DNA from 3 places in the Alkalihalobacillus pseudalcaliphilus genome. Region 1 is predicted to be linked to each of the others. Evidence: riboswitches for the same ligand, from Rfam matches in the RefSeq annotation. Region 1 holds a riboswitch; each other region holds the start of a gene.

Region 1 (4,371 bases):
GAAAGTATGTAAACCTTTTTGGAGTTACGATCCGATAAAGACAGAAATATGGTTAAGCGAACAAGCAAAAAATGATTTTCAATTAGTAAGAATAAACCGCTGGCTTCGAATTTTCTACTTTAAGAAAAGTTCAAAGCAACAAAGAATAGAATTTCATATTAATTATCAAAAAGAAGCCAAATTGCCTCGGACCTTACATGATCGAGGATGGGCGTTAACGCTTCAGGAAGGTAAATGGACGATATATCAAAATCAAACAGATAACGAATCGCAGCTAAGGCCGTCTAGAGAAGGTATATTAAAAAAGAATCGACTGTTAAAGCGAGGGTATATGATATACCTTGGTTATCTTGCATTTGTATTAATGTTCATGATGACAATTCTAGGCACTTCTTGGTTTGTAACCGGAGAGCTTGGTGAAATGACTCGAGTAGAGAGCCCGTTATGGGCACTTACTTATACGTTGCAAGCTGCAGGGATTATTTTAATGGTCATAAGTATTTACTCTGTCATAAAAATTAAGAATGTTGAGAATCGTATTTATGGACAGCAGGAACTAGAACTAGTAAAGCGTGAGGAAAACAATAATCATGATAATTCTCAAGATTTTATAACGATAACAAGGTGGAAGTTTGGATGGCAATATGCTCCGGATAAGCTCGTAGATTGGTTAGAAGAAAAGGGGGAAAATGGTTATCGCCTTTTCCATATAAACAAGTTAGGGACTAAATTCACATTTAATAAGACGTCCAGTAAACGAACAAGTTATGCTGTCGATTTCCAAGGAAGAGCTACAAGTCATTATGAAACGATCCATCATGATGCAGGCTGGGTGAAAGTATTTGCTACAAAAGGTCGAGCGCAAAAGTGGACGATATGGTCAAAAGAATATGAGGTAGATGAGGAAGTTCCACAATTTTATAGTGAATATTTGGAACTTGTAAACCAAGCTAAAAGTGTATTGAAAAATTACACATTATGGTTTGTACCATTAATTATCATGTATCTTTATTTAATTGTACAAATGAGCTCAAGTATATCTACTAGTGATGCTTCGCCGTTACAAATCATTAATTTTTTTATTTTTATACTTGTTATCATTAGTTTCACTTCCATCATTATCAAGTGTTACAGCTATTATCGTCGCTTAAAAAGACGGATTTATTAAACATAGGCGGAACGACTTAATCAAACGATGGAACTACTGAATTATGTCGAAATAATCAATCAAAAGTCTTATGAATCCTTTCATTGTAACTTCTGCTAGTGCATGAGATAATAGGACATATGTATGAGAAAGAAGGGATGCAGATTGAAAATAGGTCTCGCTTTTCTTCTTTTGCTCCTATTATCTGGATGCTTTCGTGAACAAGTCCAACCTCAACCACATATAGATGGAGACTGGAAAGAGCAGATCTCCAAACCGCTTAACCAAAATCAAGCATTTATCCCTTATGAAACCATAAATCCTTATACACAGGTGATTGGCTGGATCGATGATACGTCTGTCATTTTATTTGAGGAAGATACCGATTTAACGAAAATAAGCCATTATGATATATTCTCCGGTGAAAAAACGGTGATATTTGAAAGCGAAAATATGATGTTAGATGTCCAATTGAGCCCTAACAGGGATATAATTGTCTTTCAAGAATTTCAGTCAAATAGTTATGATAACCATTTAATTTTCCTTGATATATATGGTCAGTTAACGATGAAATTAGAAAATTTTGGCGAGCAGTATCAAGTGCATTTTCATCCTGACAAAGAGGAACGAATCGTTATTGTTGTTTTTTTGCCAGACTGGGAATTTGAGACCTATTTATTAGATATCAGCCAGCAAGACATGCAAATGATTGATTTAACAGAGCTACATGTGGAATGGTTTGAGAATGGGGACTTAGCTTATTTGAAAACTAAAGAAGAAGGGGAGTTACCGATAGCTGATTTAATTCGCTTACAGGTAGAGGAGGAACAAGAAGATATTGTACAAGAACGACTACTGGCTTACCGTTACTTAAGTGATGGGTTCTATTTTGTGGTGAAGTCACATTCCATTGATGCTGAGAACAGCCAATGGACTATTTTTCAACAGGACGAACCATTAGTAACATTGGATGTACCTGTTTTGACGACTGGGACAAATGAATGGTGGATCCCATTTTATGATTTCGAACAGAAAAATAAGCAGCTTTTATGGTTTAAGCCTTTTTATAACGATAGCTTTTTTCATTATCAAAATGGCTTTGAATTATCACAAATGTCACTAAAAACCGGTCAGATCGATGTTTTGTTTGAATGGCCTGAAAATGTTCCTCTAGAAACTTCGCCAAACGGTACAATGCTTCTTTTAGGTCATCAGCTTGAACATATTTATTTCTTAGAAGAAGATGTATTAGTGGACGTTTTTAAAAAGTAGTTTGCTTGATTTTTACGTGAAATCTGTCATAATAAAAGTCAATAGTGATTTTAAATAAACATGAGAAAACTAGGGGTGCCTACAGGAAGTAGGCTGAGAAAAAGGTATGTTCCTTTTAACTCTTTTAACCTGATCTGGATGATACCAGCGTAGGGAAGTTGTTGCTTGTTTGTCTATGTAGAGTAGACCGCATTTCTTTCCTTATGGAAAGTATTGCGGTCTTATTTTAATTTTGTAGGAGTGTTAGATCATGAAACCATTTTATTTATATGCGATTACGGGCGATGAGTTCCATCAAGGTAGAGATTTGATAGAGGTGATGGAACAAGCGATACTTGGTGGTGTAGATATTATTCAATTGCGTGACAAAGAGAGCTCAAGAAAAGTCGTTTTTGAAAAAGCGAAACGATTACGAGAGCTTACAAAGAAATATGGGGTTACGTTTATCGTCAATGACTATATTGATGTTGCATTAGCGGTAGACGCTGATGGGGTTCATGTCGGACAAGATGATATGCCTTTATCCGAAGTACGACAATTAGTCGGTCATGATAAAATCATTGGTGTGTCTACTCATAAAGTAGAAGAAGCGATTGAAGCTGAAAAGGGTGGAGCTGATTATATTGGCGTTGGACCTATATTTCCAACGAATAGTAAAAAAGATGTCGTAGACCCTGTCACAACTTCGTATATTTCGGAAGTAAAGGCAGCAGTGAATATTCCATTTGTGGCCATTGGTGGTATTAAGTTACACAATGTTCGGCAAGTGTTGGAAGCTGGGGCCACTAGTGTATGTATGATTAGTGAAATTGTTGGTGCTAAAGACGTCCAAGCCACAGCGCAGAAATTTATCGGCATTTTAAAGCGAGGTGATACGGATGAAACTTTTAATTAATGGAGAGAAGCATGATTTAGAGGTTACTCAATTAGATGAAGTTGTTGCTTATTTTGAATTAGAAGCTCATTTAGTTGTGACTGAGTTAAATGGGGAAATTATTGAGCAAGAAAAGCGTAGTTCTGTACAACTCATACCAGAAAGTACGATTGAGCTTGTGCATTTTGTTGGAGGCGGATAATCATGAAAAAAAAACACCTAGAAATCGCGGGTCAAAAGTTAAACTCACGTTTTTTCCTTGGAACGGGAAGATACCCGAACCCCTTTGTCCAAAATGAAGCGATTCAGGCTTCAGAAGCTGAAGTTTTAACCTTTGCGATTCGTCGCGTTAATTTAGAGGCGCCAAGAGAAGATGCGATTTTACAACATCTTGAACCTAATCAATATCGTTATTTACCAAATACCTCAGGTGCTTCCAATGCGGAAGAAGCGGTAAGAATAGCGAGACTCGCTAAAGCTGCTGGAATTGGTAATTGGATAAAAGTAGAGATAAGTGCAAATGAAAAAACATTACTTCCTGATCCCATCGAAACATTAAGGGCAACAGAGATTTTAGTGAAAGAGGGTTTTGTAGTTTTACCATATACATCAGATGACCCGATTTTATGTAAAAAGCTTGAAGAGGCAGGGGCGAGTGCTGTTATGCCTGGAGCTGCGCCAATTGGTACGGGTTTAGGTGTTTTAAATCCTTATAATATCAGTTTAATTGTCGAAGAAAGTGAAGTTCCCATTATCGTTGACGCAGGTTTAGGTAGTGCGAAAGACATTGTAGAAGCGATGGAATTAGGTGTTGATGGTATCTTAATGAATACGCCAGTTGCTAAAGCGAAGGATCCAATCAAGATGGCTCAAGCGATGAAATTAGCGATTGAATCAGGACGCTTATCGTATGAAGCTGGAAGGATTCCAAAGAAAAAATATGCAAGTGCGAGCAGTGGTTTTGAACAATTTAAATTAAACTAAAAGCCCTTTACTAGTATTGAGGGAAGATTCTGAGAGAGGTAAAGAGGATTCGAAGAATTTGGCCGCTTGATTTAGAAGCAAACGGTGCGTGGAA
Region 2 (4,371 bases), 120 kb from region 1:
ACCTGACGTTGGTGGTGAACAAATTGGGGCCACTATTTTAAGAAGAGGGAGCAAGGGTAATGCTGTACGTCAACTGCAGCAAGACTTGTTGAAGTTAGGTGAAGTATTGCCACGTTTTGGAGCAGATGGGGATTTTGGTGCAGAGACAGAAAGTGCGGTTCGGTCATTTCAACAAAAACAAGGGATTGCCGTTGATGGTATCGTCGGAGAGCAAACCTTTAAGGCTTTAGAAAGGGCACTTGCCGCGTTAGAAGAGCAGCCAGCACCCCCACCGGTGCCACCTCCGACATCTGGTGGAGGGACCGAGAGAAGGACACTAAGAAATACAACACCTATGATGCGTGGCGATGATGTTAGAGTCGTTCAAAGAGCAACTGGAGCGACTGCTGACGGTATTTTTGGTCCGGCGACCGAGCAAAGAGTACGTACCTTTCAGCGAGCTCAAGGCTTAACCGCAGATGGTATAGTTGGTCCAAAGACATGGACGGCGATTGATAATCCGAAGCCGGCGCAACCAGCGACGCCTAAATATACACGATTATTAACACTGAGAAGCCCTAATATGAGGGGCGAGGATGTGCGTGCTGTTCAAAGGAAAATAGGGGTAACCGCAGACGGCATTTTTGGACCAAATACGGAGCGAGCGGTTCGAGATTTTCAAAGAAAGGAAAGAATAGCTGTCGATGGCAAAGTAGGCCCTGTAACATGGGGACGGTTATTTTCTTAATCATAATGAAAGCTGTTCTAAGGAAATCCCCTTAGAACAGCTTTTTTTGATCGGTACGTATTAAACGTTAATCTTCCATAGGCCATGATGTTTGCTCAAAGGACATATCCCAGAACATATATTCAAAACGACTCGTCGTGAGGAAAATTTCTTCTAACTCCTGTAATTCTTTTTCCGTACTAGAAGCAGTTAATTCATCGATTAATTGAATTTGCCACTGTGCTACAGCGCCAAATTCATCTGATTCATACATTCTAATCCACTCACCATACCATTCGTGCTCACGGGCACCTGGAATTTCACTTAAACGCAAACCAATTTCATAATAACTCCATGTACAAGGCATAATGGCTGCTAATAGTTCTTTTAGTGAACCGCGTTGAGCAATGTTTAGCATATAAGAGCTGTAGGCTAAAGTTGTCGGTGCTGGCTTTGTCGCTTCAAGCTCTTCTTCAGATATGCCTAGACGCTTCGCATAAGCTCTGTGTAAGCTCATTTCTTCGTCTAATGTTACGTGTAGCATTTTAGCGAAAACTTGCATAGTCGTTAAGTCTGAAGCTTTTAAGCTACCTAAAGCAAATAACCGCGAGTAATCGATTAAATAAATGTAGTCTTGACACATAAAAAATTTAAACTTTTCAATGTCGAGACTTCCATCACCAATTCCTTGTACGAATGGGTGTGAATGACTCTTCTCCCAAATAGGCTTAGCTGCTTCATATAAGCGCTGTGAAAATTTCATATTCTCATCATCCTCCTCGTTCGCTAGTCACTAGAGCGTACGACGACGCAAATAAACTCCTCTAAAAAGAAGAGGAGTTGTAAACAAGTGTAAGAAAAGTACACGTCGCTAACGTGCATACTTTTGTCTACTTCCACTTCCCTCCGCTAGTATTATCTAGTTCAGGTAAAAAGGGTTAAGGCTCATAGCCTCTCTCAGCACAAATAAACGCACCCCTAGTGAACGAACTTATATCATTTATCCCTTTCAAATTAACATATAATGCATATACAAGCAATGAAAATGATTGACCATTCAGCTAAATAGTTGGTAAAAAAGTGGGAAGAGCAGTAGGGTACTATGTAAATCGAAGAGGTGGTTATGCAGTGAGCAAATAAAATGTGCGGCTGAGGTCTTGATACGGTTTCAAATAAAAAATCGAAGCAAGGAGGTTAATCCTTTGCTTCGATTTAATGTTCATTACATATGTGTAATTAGTTTACTGCGTCTTTTAATTGCTTACCTGGCTTGAATGCAGGGTTCTTAGTTGCTGGAATTTCAATTTCAGCACCTGTTTGAGGGTTGCGACCCTTACGAGCAGAACGCTCACGTACTTCGAAACTACCAAAGCCAACTAATTGAACTTTGCCACCTTCTACTAATGTTGAAGTAATGCTTTCGAATACTGCGTCTACTGCTTTAGAAGCATCCTTTTTAGAAAGGTCTGCTTGCTCTGATACTGCGTTAATTAAGTCTGTTTTGTTCATGAAAAAAACTCCCTTTCATACCTTGTTTAGAAAAAACTTATTTTCTATCATTTTAGAAAACAAAAGCTTATTTCTGCATTATAGCAAGCTAATCTGCCTTGATTTAAAGCCTGCACTTACAATTTACTCTCCAAGCCTATGACTGTCAAGCCTTTCGAAGGAAAATCATTCATATTAAGCCAATATTTTCACCGTTTTTGACATTTCTTCGTATATTTTAGTGATAATGTCGAATAAAGAACGAATCCTTCTTAAAAAGTCATATTACATTTTTCGAATTTTCATAGGGCTAATCATAAGAAAAGCTAAGATTAAAGTGAAAAGCATAAATACATATTCCGGAATATAGGCGACAAGAAGAGTTAAAATGGTTAACATACAACCGGCAGCTGTAATAGGGAGGCCAAAGAAGAAACCATTAGATTCGGTAATATTAAACTTCGCTAATCGAATCGCACCACAAATAATAAAAACAATCGCAAAAAATGCACCTGCAAAACCAAATTCAAATAAGACCGCTTGATGAATTAATAAGGCTGGAGCTACGCCAAAAGAAATCATATCGCATAATGAGTCCAGTTGTTTTCCTAACTCTGACGTACTATTTAGTTTACGGGCAACAGCACCATCTAAACGATCAAAAACAGCAGCGATTGTAATGAGCAGTAAAGCGAGTCGTAGCTGATCTTGAATCGTAAAAAGGATTGCAAATGCACCTAAACTAAGATTTAATAGAGTCAGGATATTGGCAATTTGTCCTTTTAACTTCTTTTTCGTATGGTCAAGGCGTTGTAATAGCAACATCCATTTCACTCCTTGAGTTAATAATCACATAGGTTGTTCTATATCTTTATGAAACTTCCTTCAAAAAAATCGCATATTAAAATAAATCATGGTACATTTTTTTACATGCGCTATTAAAGTATAATCTTATCATATACAGGGTGTTTACACTACTAAAAGGATAAAGATTGCCAAAAATATTTACAGGTACATGGGGGACAGGTCGTTGAAACAAAAATTGTTCAGGATATTTGTTGAATTGAGTAATTCACCTTTTCAATCGAAGATAATCATGCGTTTTGCTCAATCTAAAATAAGTAAACGCATTATACCGGCGTTTGCTAAAACATTTCAAATTAACATGCATGAAGCTGAAAAGTCAATAACAGAGTATCAAAGTCTACATGCTTTCTTTACGAGGAAATTAAAAAATGGGGTTCGTACTGTGGATGATAAGGAAACAAGTATTGTTAGTCCTGTGGACGCCAAAATAGCCTCCTTGGGTACATTGACACCTAAAAGTGAGTTTCAAGTTAAAGGGCAAATGTATCAACTGCTTGATTTATTAGGAGACAGAGAAAAAGCACAGCAGTATGTGAATGGACACTACATCGTCCTCTACTTAAGTCCGAAAGATTATCATCGTATACATAGTCCTCTTACGGGAGAAATCACAAAGCAATGGGAGCTAGGAAAACGTTCATACCCTGTCAATGATGCAGGATTAAAATATGGAAAAAAGCCATTATCGCATAATTATCGCTCGTTAACAGAGCTGTGCGTGATGAATCAACATGTCATCATGGCTAAAGTGGGGGCGATGAATATTAATACAATTGCTCTTACACATTCACACGAGCAGCTAAAAAAGGGAGAAGAGCTCGGCTATTTTTCCTTTGGCTCGACAGTCATCCTGCTCTTTGAGCCTACTATGATGGAATTTGAACATCTGCAAGAAGGAGATTCCGTTCAAATGGGCCAAAAGATAGGGATGTTATTGACAACAGAGGGCGCGAAATAAAAAAGTAGAACGCTTTTTAGAACATGTAAAATTAATCGGATAAGATATAGACCCAAGGCAGTTAGATGGAATAACCTAACACGCTTGGGCCAAGTGTCAATAAAGGTCAACGTTACGATACCCTTTTAAATAGGGCGCTATTTTTTTCACCCTTCTGGAATGCCTTCATACAAGAGGTATTCGTCATCTTTTACAACATATATAATGTCGGGGTTATCTGATTTGAAAATTTTCGTACCTGGTTGAAGTTTAGTAGCAGAAACTGTATTTGAGTTATTTTCCATATGATATTCTGATTCTATTGCTATTTCTTCAAGTTCTTTAGGTGATTCTATGATGTGTTTTTGTGAAA
Region 3 (4,371 bases), on a different contig from region 1:
GTGAAATCCAAAAAAATGTGACGATTGCTAAGCTGCGCGGTTATGAATCTACGATGGATTATTTATTGCAGTATCATTCACCAGCGGAGAGTCACTTTTATGCAGGTGATGGCGTTTCAACCGAATACTTTGAGCAGGTACTTGATACATTTTTACAGAAGCTCTCCCCACATATGCAGCGCTATGCAAGTCTTAGAAAACAGCAGCTTGGGTTGGACGAACTCTTACTCTCTGATGTAAAGGCACCTTTAGATCCAGACTTTGACCCAATGATTTCCTATGAGGAAGCTGGTGAAATAATTGTAGAAGCTGTTGCTGTGCTTGGACCTGAATATCAAGCACTAATGAAGCGGGTATTCACGGAGCGTTGGGTGTATCGTGCTGATAATGTTGGAAGAAGGATGATTGCCTTTGGTGGTGGTGTGCACGGCGTACATGGTTACTCTTTTTATCCATGGGTAGGTAATCTTTTTGATTTATTACTACTCGGACATGAGCTAGGTCACGCGATTCATCTCACTTTAGCGGCAGACAATCAGAAATTTATTAACAATAGTCATTCATTGCTTTTTATTGAATCACCTTCTACGTTAGTTGAGCACTTGATTGTGCAGTATTTGGAGAAAAACCGTACCGATCCGCGGTTACTTCGTTGGCTCAACATGTATCAGATGATGAGTTATCATCATAATTGTGTGACGCATATTTTAGAAGCGGAACTATTAAGGCGATTATATAAGATGGCGGATCAAAAAAAGCCGTTGTCAACAAATGTGATCAATGAAACAAAAGGAGCAGTTTTAGCAGAATTTTGGGGAGATACCGTAGATTTGGATGAGGGGGCTAAGTTAACCTGGATGCGCCAGCCTCACTATTATATGGGCTTATATCCTTTTACGTACTCGGTAGGCATATCCGCTTCGACCGTCATTGCCAATCGGATAAAAGCAGAGGGAGTATCAGTAGGTGAACAATGGACAGAAGTTCTAAAGCTCGGTGGAACGTTAAATGGTCTTGATTTATATAAACAGGCAGGTATGGATATGTCGTCAATGGCAGTCATTGAACAAGCGATTGACCATGTCGGACATATTGTAACGACGCTTGAGAAAAGTTTTTATTAATCAAATGACATGGTGGAGAAGTCACCTTGGGATTACCGAATCCTAAGGTGACTATGTAATTAAGGAATAAAAAGTATCACGAGCGAACCAGTAAAGCAGAGAGAGTATAACGAGAACAATATAAATAACGGCAAAAACGAATGACCATATGTTTGCCTTTCGTTTGAAGTTATTGGTGATGATTTTTACGCCTATTAAACCGATATGTGTGAGGCCAATCATGATAGGTGCTCCAATTATAAAATAAATTAGATAGGGAAGAATCCCCTCTTGAAGCGGGTAGCTGAAAAGCCATCCTTTCATTAGCCAAATGAATAGACCATAAATGAACATAATTGCACAGCTCATCATCATACCTACTCCGTGATTAATGAGGGCGTCGTTTACGCCACTGTTTTTCTTGGCAAGATCGACAGCAAGACTACGAGCACCCAAATAACCCAAGAATACGACAAGTACCGTAACAAAATAAAATGAAGATAAAAAGAGGTCTTCGTGATACATACGATTTTCTTCAGCAGTAAAAAAAAGCCCCATTCCAATCATAACGATAACGTTCAAGATGACCATCATCACTAGTGAAATGGACAAGTTATCAAGAGCCAACATCTGAGTTACGTAGAGGATGGCTCCTACAACTATGATAAGAGCTAATGCGACCTTTACGAGCACATCTAAGTATGGCATAAACCCTTCATTCATATAAAAGCCATAGTGAAGTCGCTTCATGCCTGCCATGCTCATTGAAAATATGTATAGAAGGAAGCCCTGGATATACATAAAAGTTAAAAGCCACCTCTTTCTCGATTCCGAAGCCGCTTCATTATCCGGTGTGGTAATGAAGTCAGTTGATAGGGCTGAGATAGCCATATATAAAAGGATACTGCTTATGATAAAAGGGGTCTGGAAAGAGTCAATCATCTCTTGCGGTGATTTAAAAAAACCAATAATAAAATAGAAAAGTTGGGAAAGGAGTAAGATGAATGTGATTAACATGTAAAGGACCATCAAATTACTTATCTCATCTTCTGATTTTTTCGGTGTGTTCACTTGTACGTTTTCTTCCATTCCTTTTTTACCTCCATCGTTGTATTTCATTTTATTGTAATAATCAATGGTTTCACCTAAAAAGGGGCTTCATTCCTATTTTAAGTAAGAAAATATTAAAAGGTCTACACAATCAATATCGAGTGTGCAGACCTTTGTAGGAAATAAGTATATCTCTAGCTGTTTAAACAGAAATAGTAAGTTATTTACCTCTTACAGTTTCTATAATGAGTACGAGGGCTGTAATCATATGCATAATCATACCGACGATCGGAATGATACCAATGATTGAGGTAATGATTCCCAATAGATGTCCAGCCTTACTTGTGCGACTAGACATAGCAAGAACGAGCCCGATAATGTGTACAGCTAACATAAACATAAGTGGTGCCCAACCTGTTCCAAAAATAATAAGTCCACCTAATAAAGGAATACCCCAAAAAGCCTCCAGTCCACCAGCGACAGCTTTTAATAGTCTCGATGCAGTAACCACATGATCTTCTCCTTTAATCTTTAATGAAAGATATTATATTAAAATATTGTTCGTGTGTGCCATTAGAATTCGTATTTGCTTGCTCCATGTTATGGTTCCTAAGCATATATTTGAGCGAGAGCCATGCTGAATAAAGAGTCATCAGTATTAAGTACATATAATCATATAATACGTCATCTGCATTTTTTAATCCATGCCTATAGCAAACTCTCCATGCTTATTTACATGAATACTAACCTGTTTATTTTTACGTCTTTTCTTCCTGAAATATGTAACTCCAATCATTTTGAAGTGGTTTTTGTAAGGTTTTGATTATTCCTTGTTTAATCAAAAAGTGTATGTTACCATAAAATAGAATTATATAGGACATCCACTAGGGGCGCCTTTTTTGGGCTGAGACAGTTTAACTGAACCCTTAGAACCTGATCTGGTTGATACCAGCGGAGGAAAGTGGAGCACGGATTATTGTCATGTAGACGTTTTATGAAAAACGCTTTATTTGGCATACTTTTCAAACATTCTGCTCCTCTACCATTTTTGGCAAGAGGAGTTTTTTATTTGAATAGAGAAGTAGGTTGAGTCCGTTGGCTATTGGGAAATGACTTTCAGGCAGGTTCGCCATGTTGTGATGTCCTCCAACTTAAAGGAGGAATTTTTGATGAAGTTTTCAGAGTTATTACGTAAGGAAGCAGACCCGGTTTTTGAGGCGATTTTTGAGCATCCTTTTATTCGTGGAATTGCTAAAGGCGATGTACCGAAGGAAGCGTTAATTCATTACGTCGAGCAGGATTATGAGTATTTGAGTACGTTTTGTCGCATTTATGGTTTAGCGGTATCTAAGTGTGAAGAGCGTCATGATATGGCATTTTTTCAGGAGCAAATTGGTTTTGTTCTAAATGATGAGGTACACCCACATAATAATTTTTGTCAGGTAGCGGGTGTTCAGTATGAGGATTTGCAAAAAGCCCCATTGGCGCCAACTGCTCATCATTATACGCGTCACATGCTAGAAGCTGCTCAAAGTGGTACCCTCGGTGAGACGTTAGCTGCCCTTGCTCCGTGCCCTTGGACGTATTATGAAATTGGCGTTCGCCTCGTTGAAGAAATCAACCCGGGACCTGAGCACCCATTTTATGATTGGATTCAATTTTATGCCAATGCAGAAGTCACTCAGATTGTCGAAACGTTTATTGAAAAAATTGACCAACAAGCCGAGCAAGCAAGTGAATCGGAAAAAACAAAAATGCTCGACCATTTCATCAAAAGCTGCCAGCTAGAGCATCAATTCTGGACGATGGCCTATGAGCAAGAAGACTGGCCAGTATCATTAAAAAAAGAAATAGTAAAATAATGAAAACGAGGGGTTTCCCTCGTTTTTTTATGCATAAAAGTATAGATACTATTCCATTAGCTGTTTCCACGGATGGCGAAAAAATGATTGATTAATCTGTTAACATTCGTTTAGATTAATAGATAAGATGGGATGCTGATCTTATTTTTCGTTCAATTCGCTCATGATAACACGTATATTCAACCAATGAGGAGGGGTGACATGCACAATCAATGGCCGTTGCAGCGGAAATTTCTCGTCCTTGTTTGTATATTAGTGACAGTAATTATGCTGATGGTAACGGTATTATATATATCCTTCGAGCGTGAGCAGATGCGACAAATGATTGGCCAACAAGCATTAACGACAGCCATTGC

Evidence for each region. Region 1 has a riboswitch for thiamine pyrophosphate ahead of thiE (thiamine phosphate synthase). Riboswitches for the same ligand answer to the same signal wherever they lie in the genome.
Region 2: another riboswitch for thiamine pyrophosphate. It lies ahead of tenA (thiaminase II); the one in region 1 lies ahead of thiE (thiamine phosphate synthase).
Region 3: another riboswitch for thiamine pyrophosphate. It lies ahead of tenA (thiaminase II); the one in region 1 lies ahead of thiE (thiamine phosphate synthase).

What each region holds. Positions count from the first base shown of each region.
Region 1 is NZ_JAQQWS010000001.1:852,046-856,416, reverse strand. Features, by position in the region: gene PQ479_RS04165 (DUF2812 domain-containing protein) at 1-1,168, shown strand, start outside; gene PQ479_RS04170 (PadR family transcriptional regulator) at 1-12, shown strand, start outside; gene PQ479_RS04160 (YqgU-like beta propeller domain-containing protein) at 1,313-2,419, shown strand; TPP riboswitch at 2,481-2,592, shown strand; gene thiE (thiamine phosphate synthase) at 2,670-3,314, shown strand; gene thiS (sulfur carrier protein ThiS) at 3,298-3,495, shown strand; gene PQ479_RS04145 (thiazole synthase) at 3,498-4,277, shown strand.
Region 2 is NZ_JAQQWS010000001.1:970,485-974,855, reverse strand. Features, by position in the region: gene PQ479_RS04790 (peptidoglycan recognition protein family protein) at 1-727, shown strand, start outside; gene tenA (thiaminase II) at 795-1,469, opposite strand; TPP riboswitch at 1,591-1,696, opposite strand; gene PQ479_RS04780 (HU family DNA-binding protein) at 1,943-2,215, opposite strand; gene pssA (CDP-diacylglycerol--serine O-phosphatidyltransferase) at 2,480-3,019, opposite strand; gene PQ479_RS04770 (phosphatidylserine decarboxylase) at 3,225-4,019, shown strand; gene PQ479_RS04765 (hypothetical protein) at 4,166-4,371, opposite strand, start outside.
Region 3 is NZ_JAQQWS010000002.1:305,727-310,097, reverse strand. Features, by position in the region: gene PQ479_RS08125 (M3 family metallopeptidase) at 1-1,124, shown strand, start outside; gene PQ479_RS08120 (hypothetical protein) at 1,176-2,192, opposite strand; gene PQ479_RS08115 (hypothetical protein) at 2,374-2,664, opposite strand; TPP riboswitch at 3,030-3,130, shown strand; gene tenA (thiaminase II) at 3,323-4,015, shown strand; gene PQ479_RS08105 (ATP-binding protein) at 4,217-4,371, shown strand, end outside.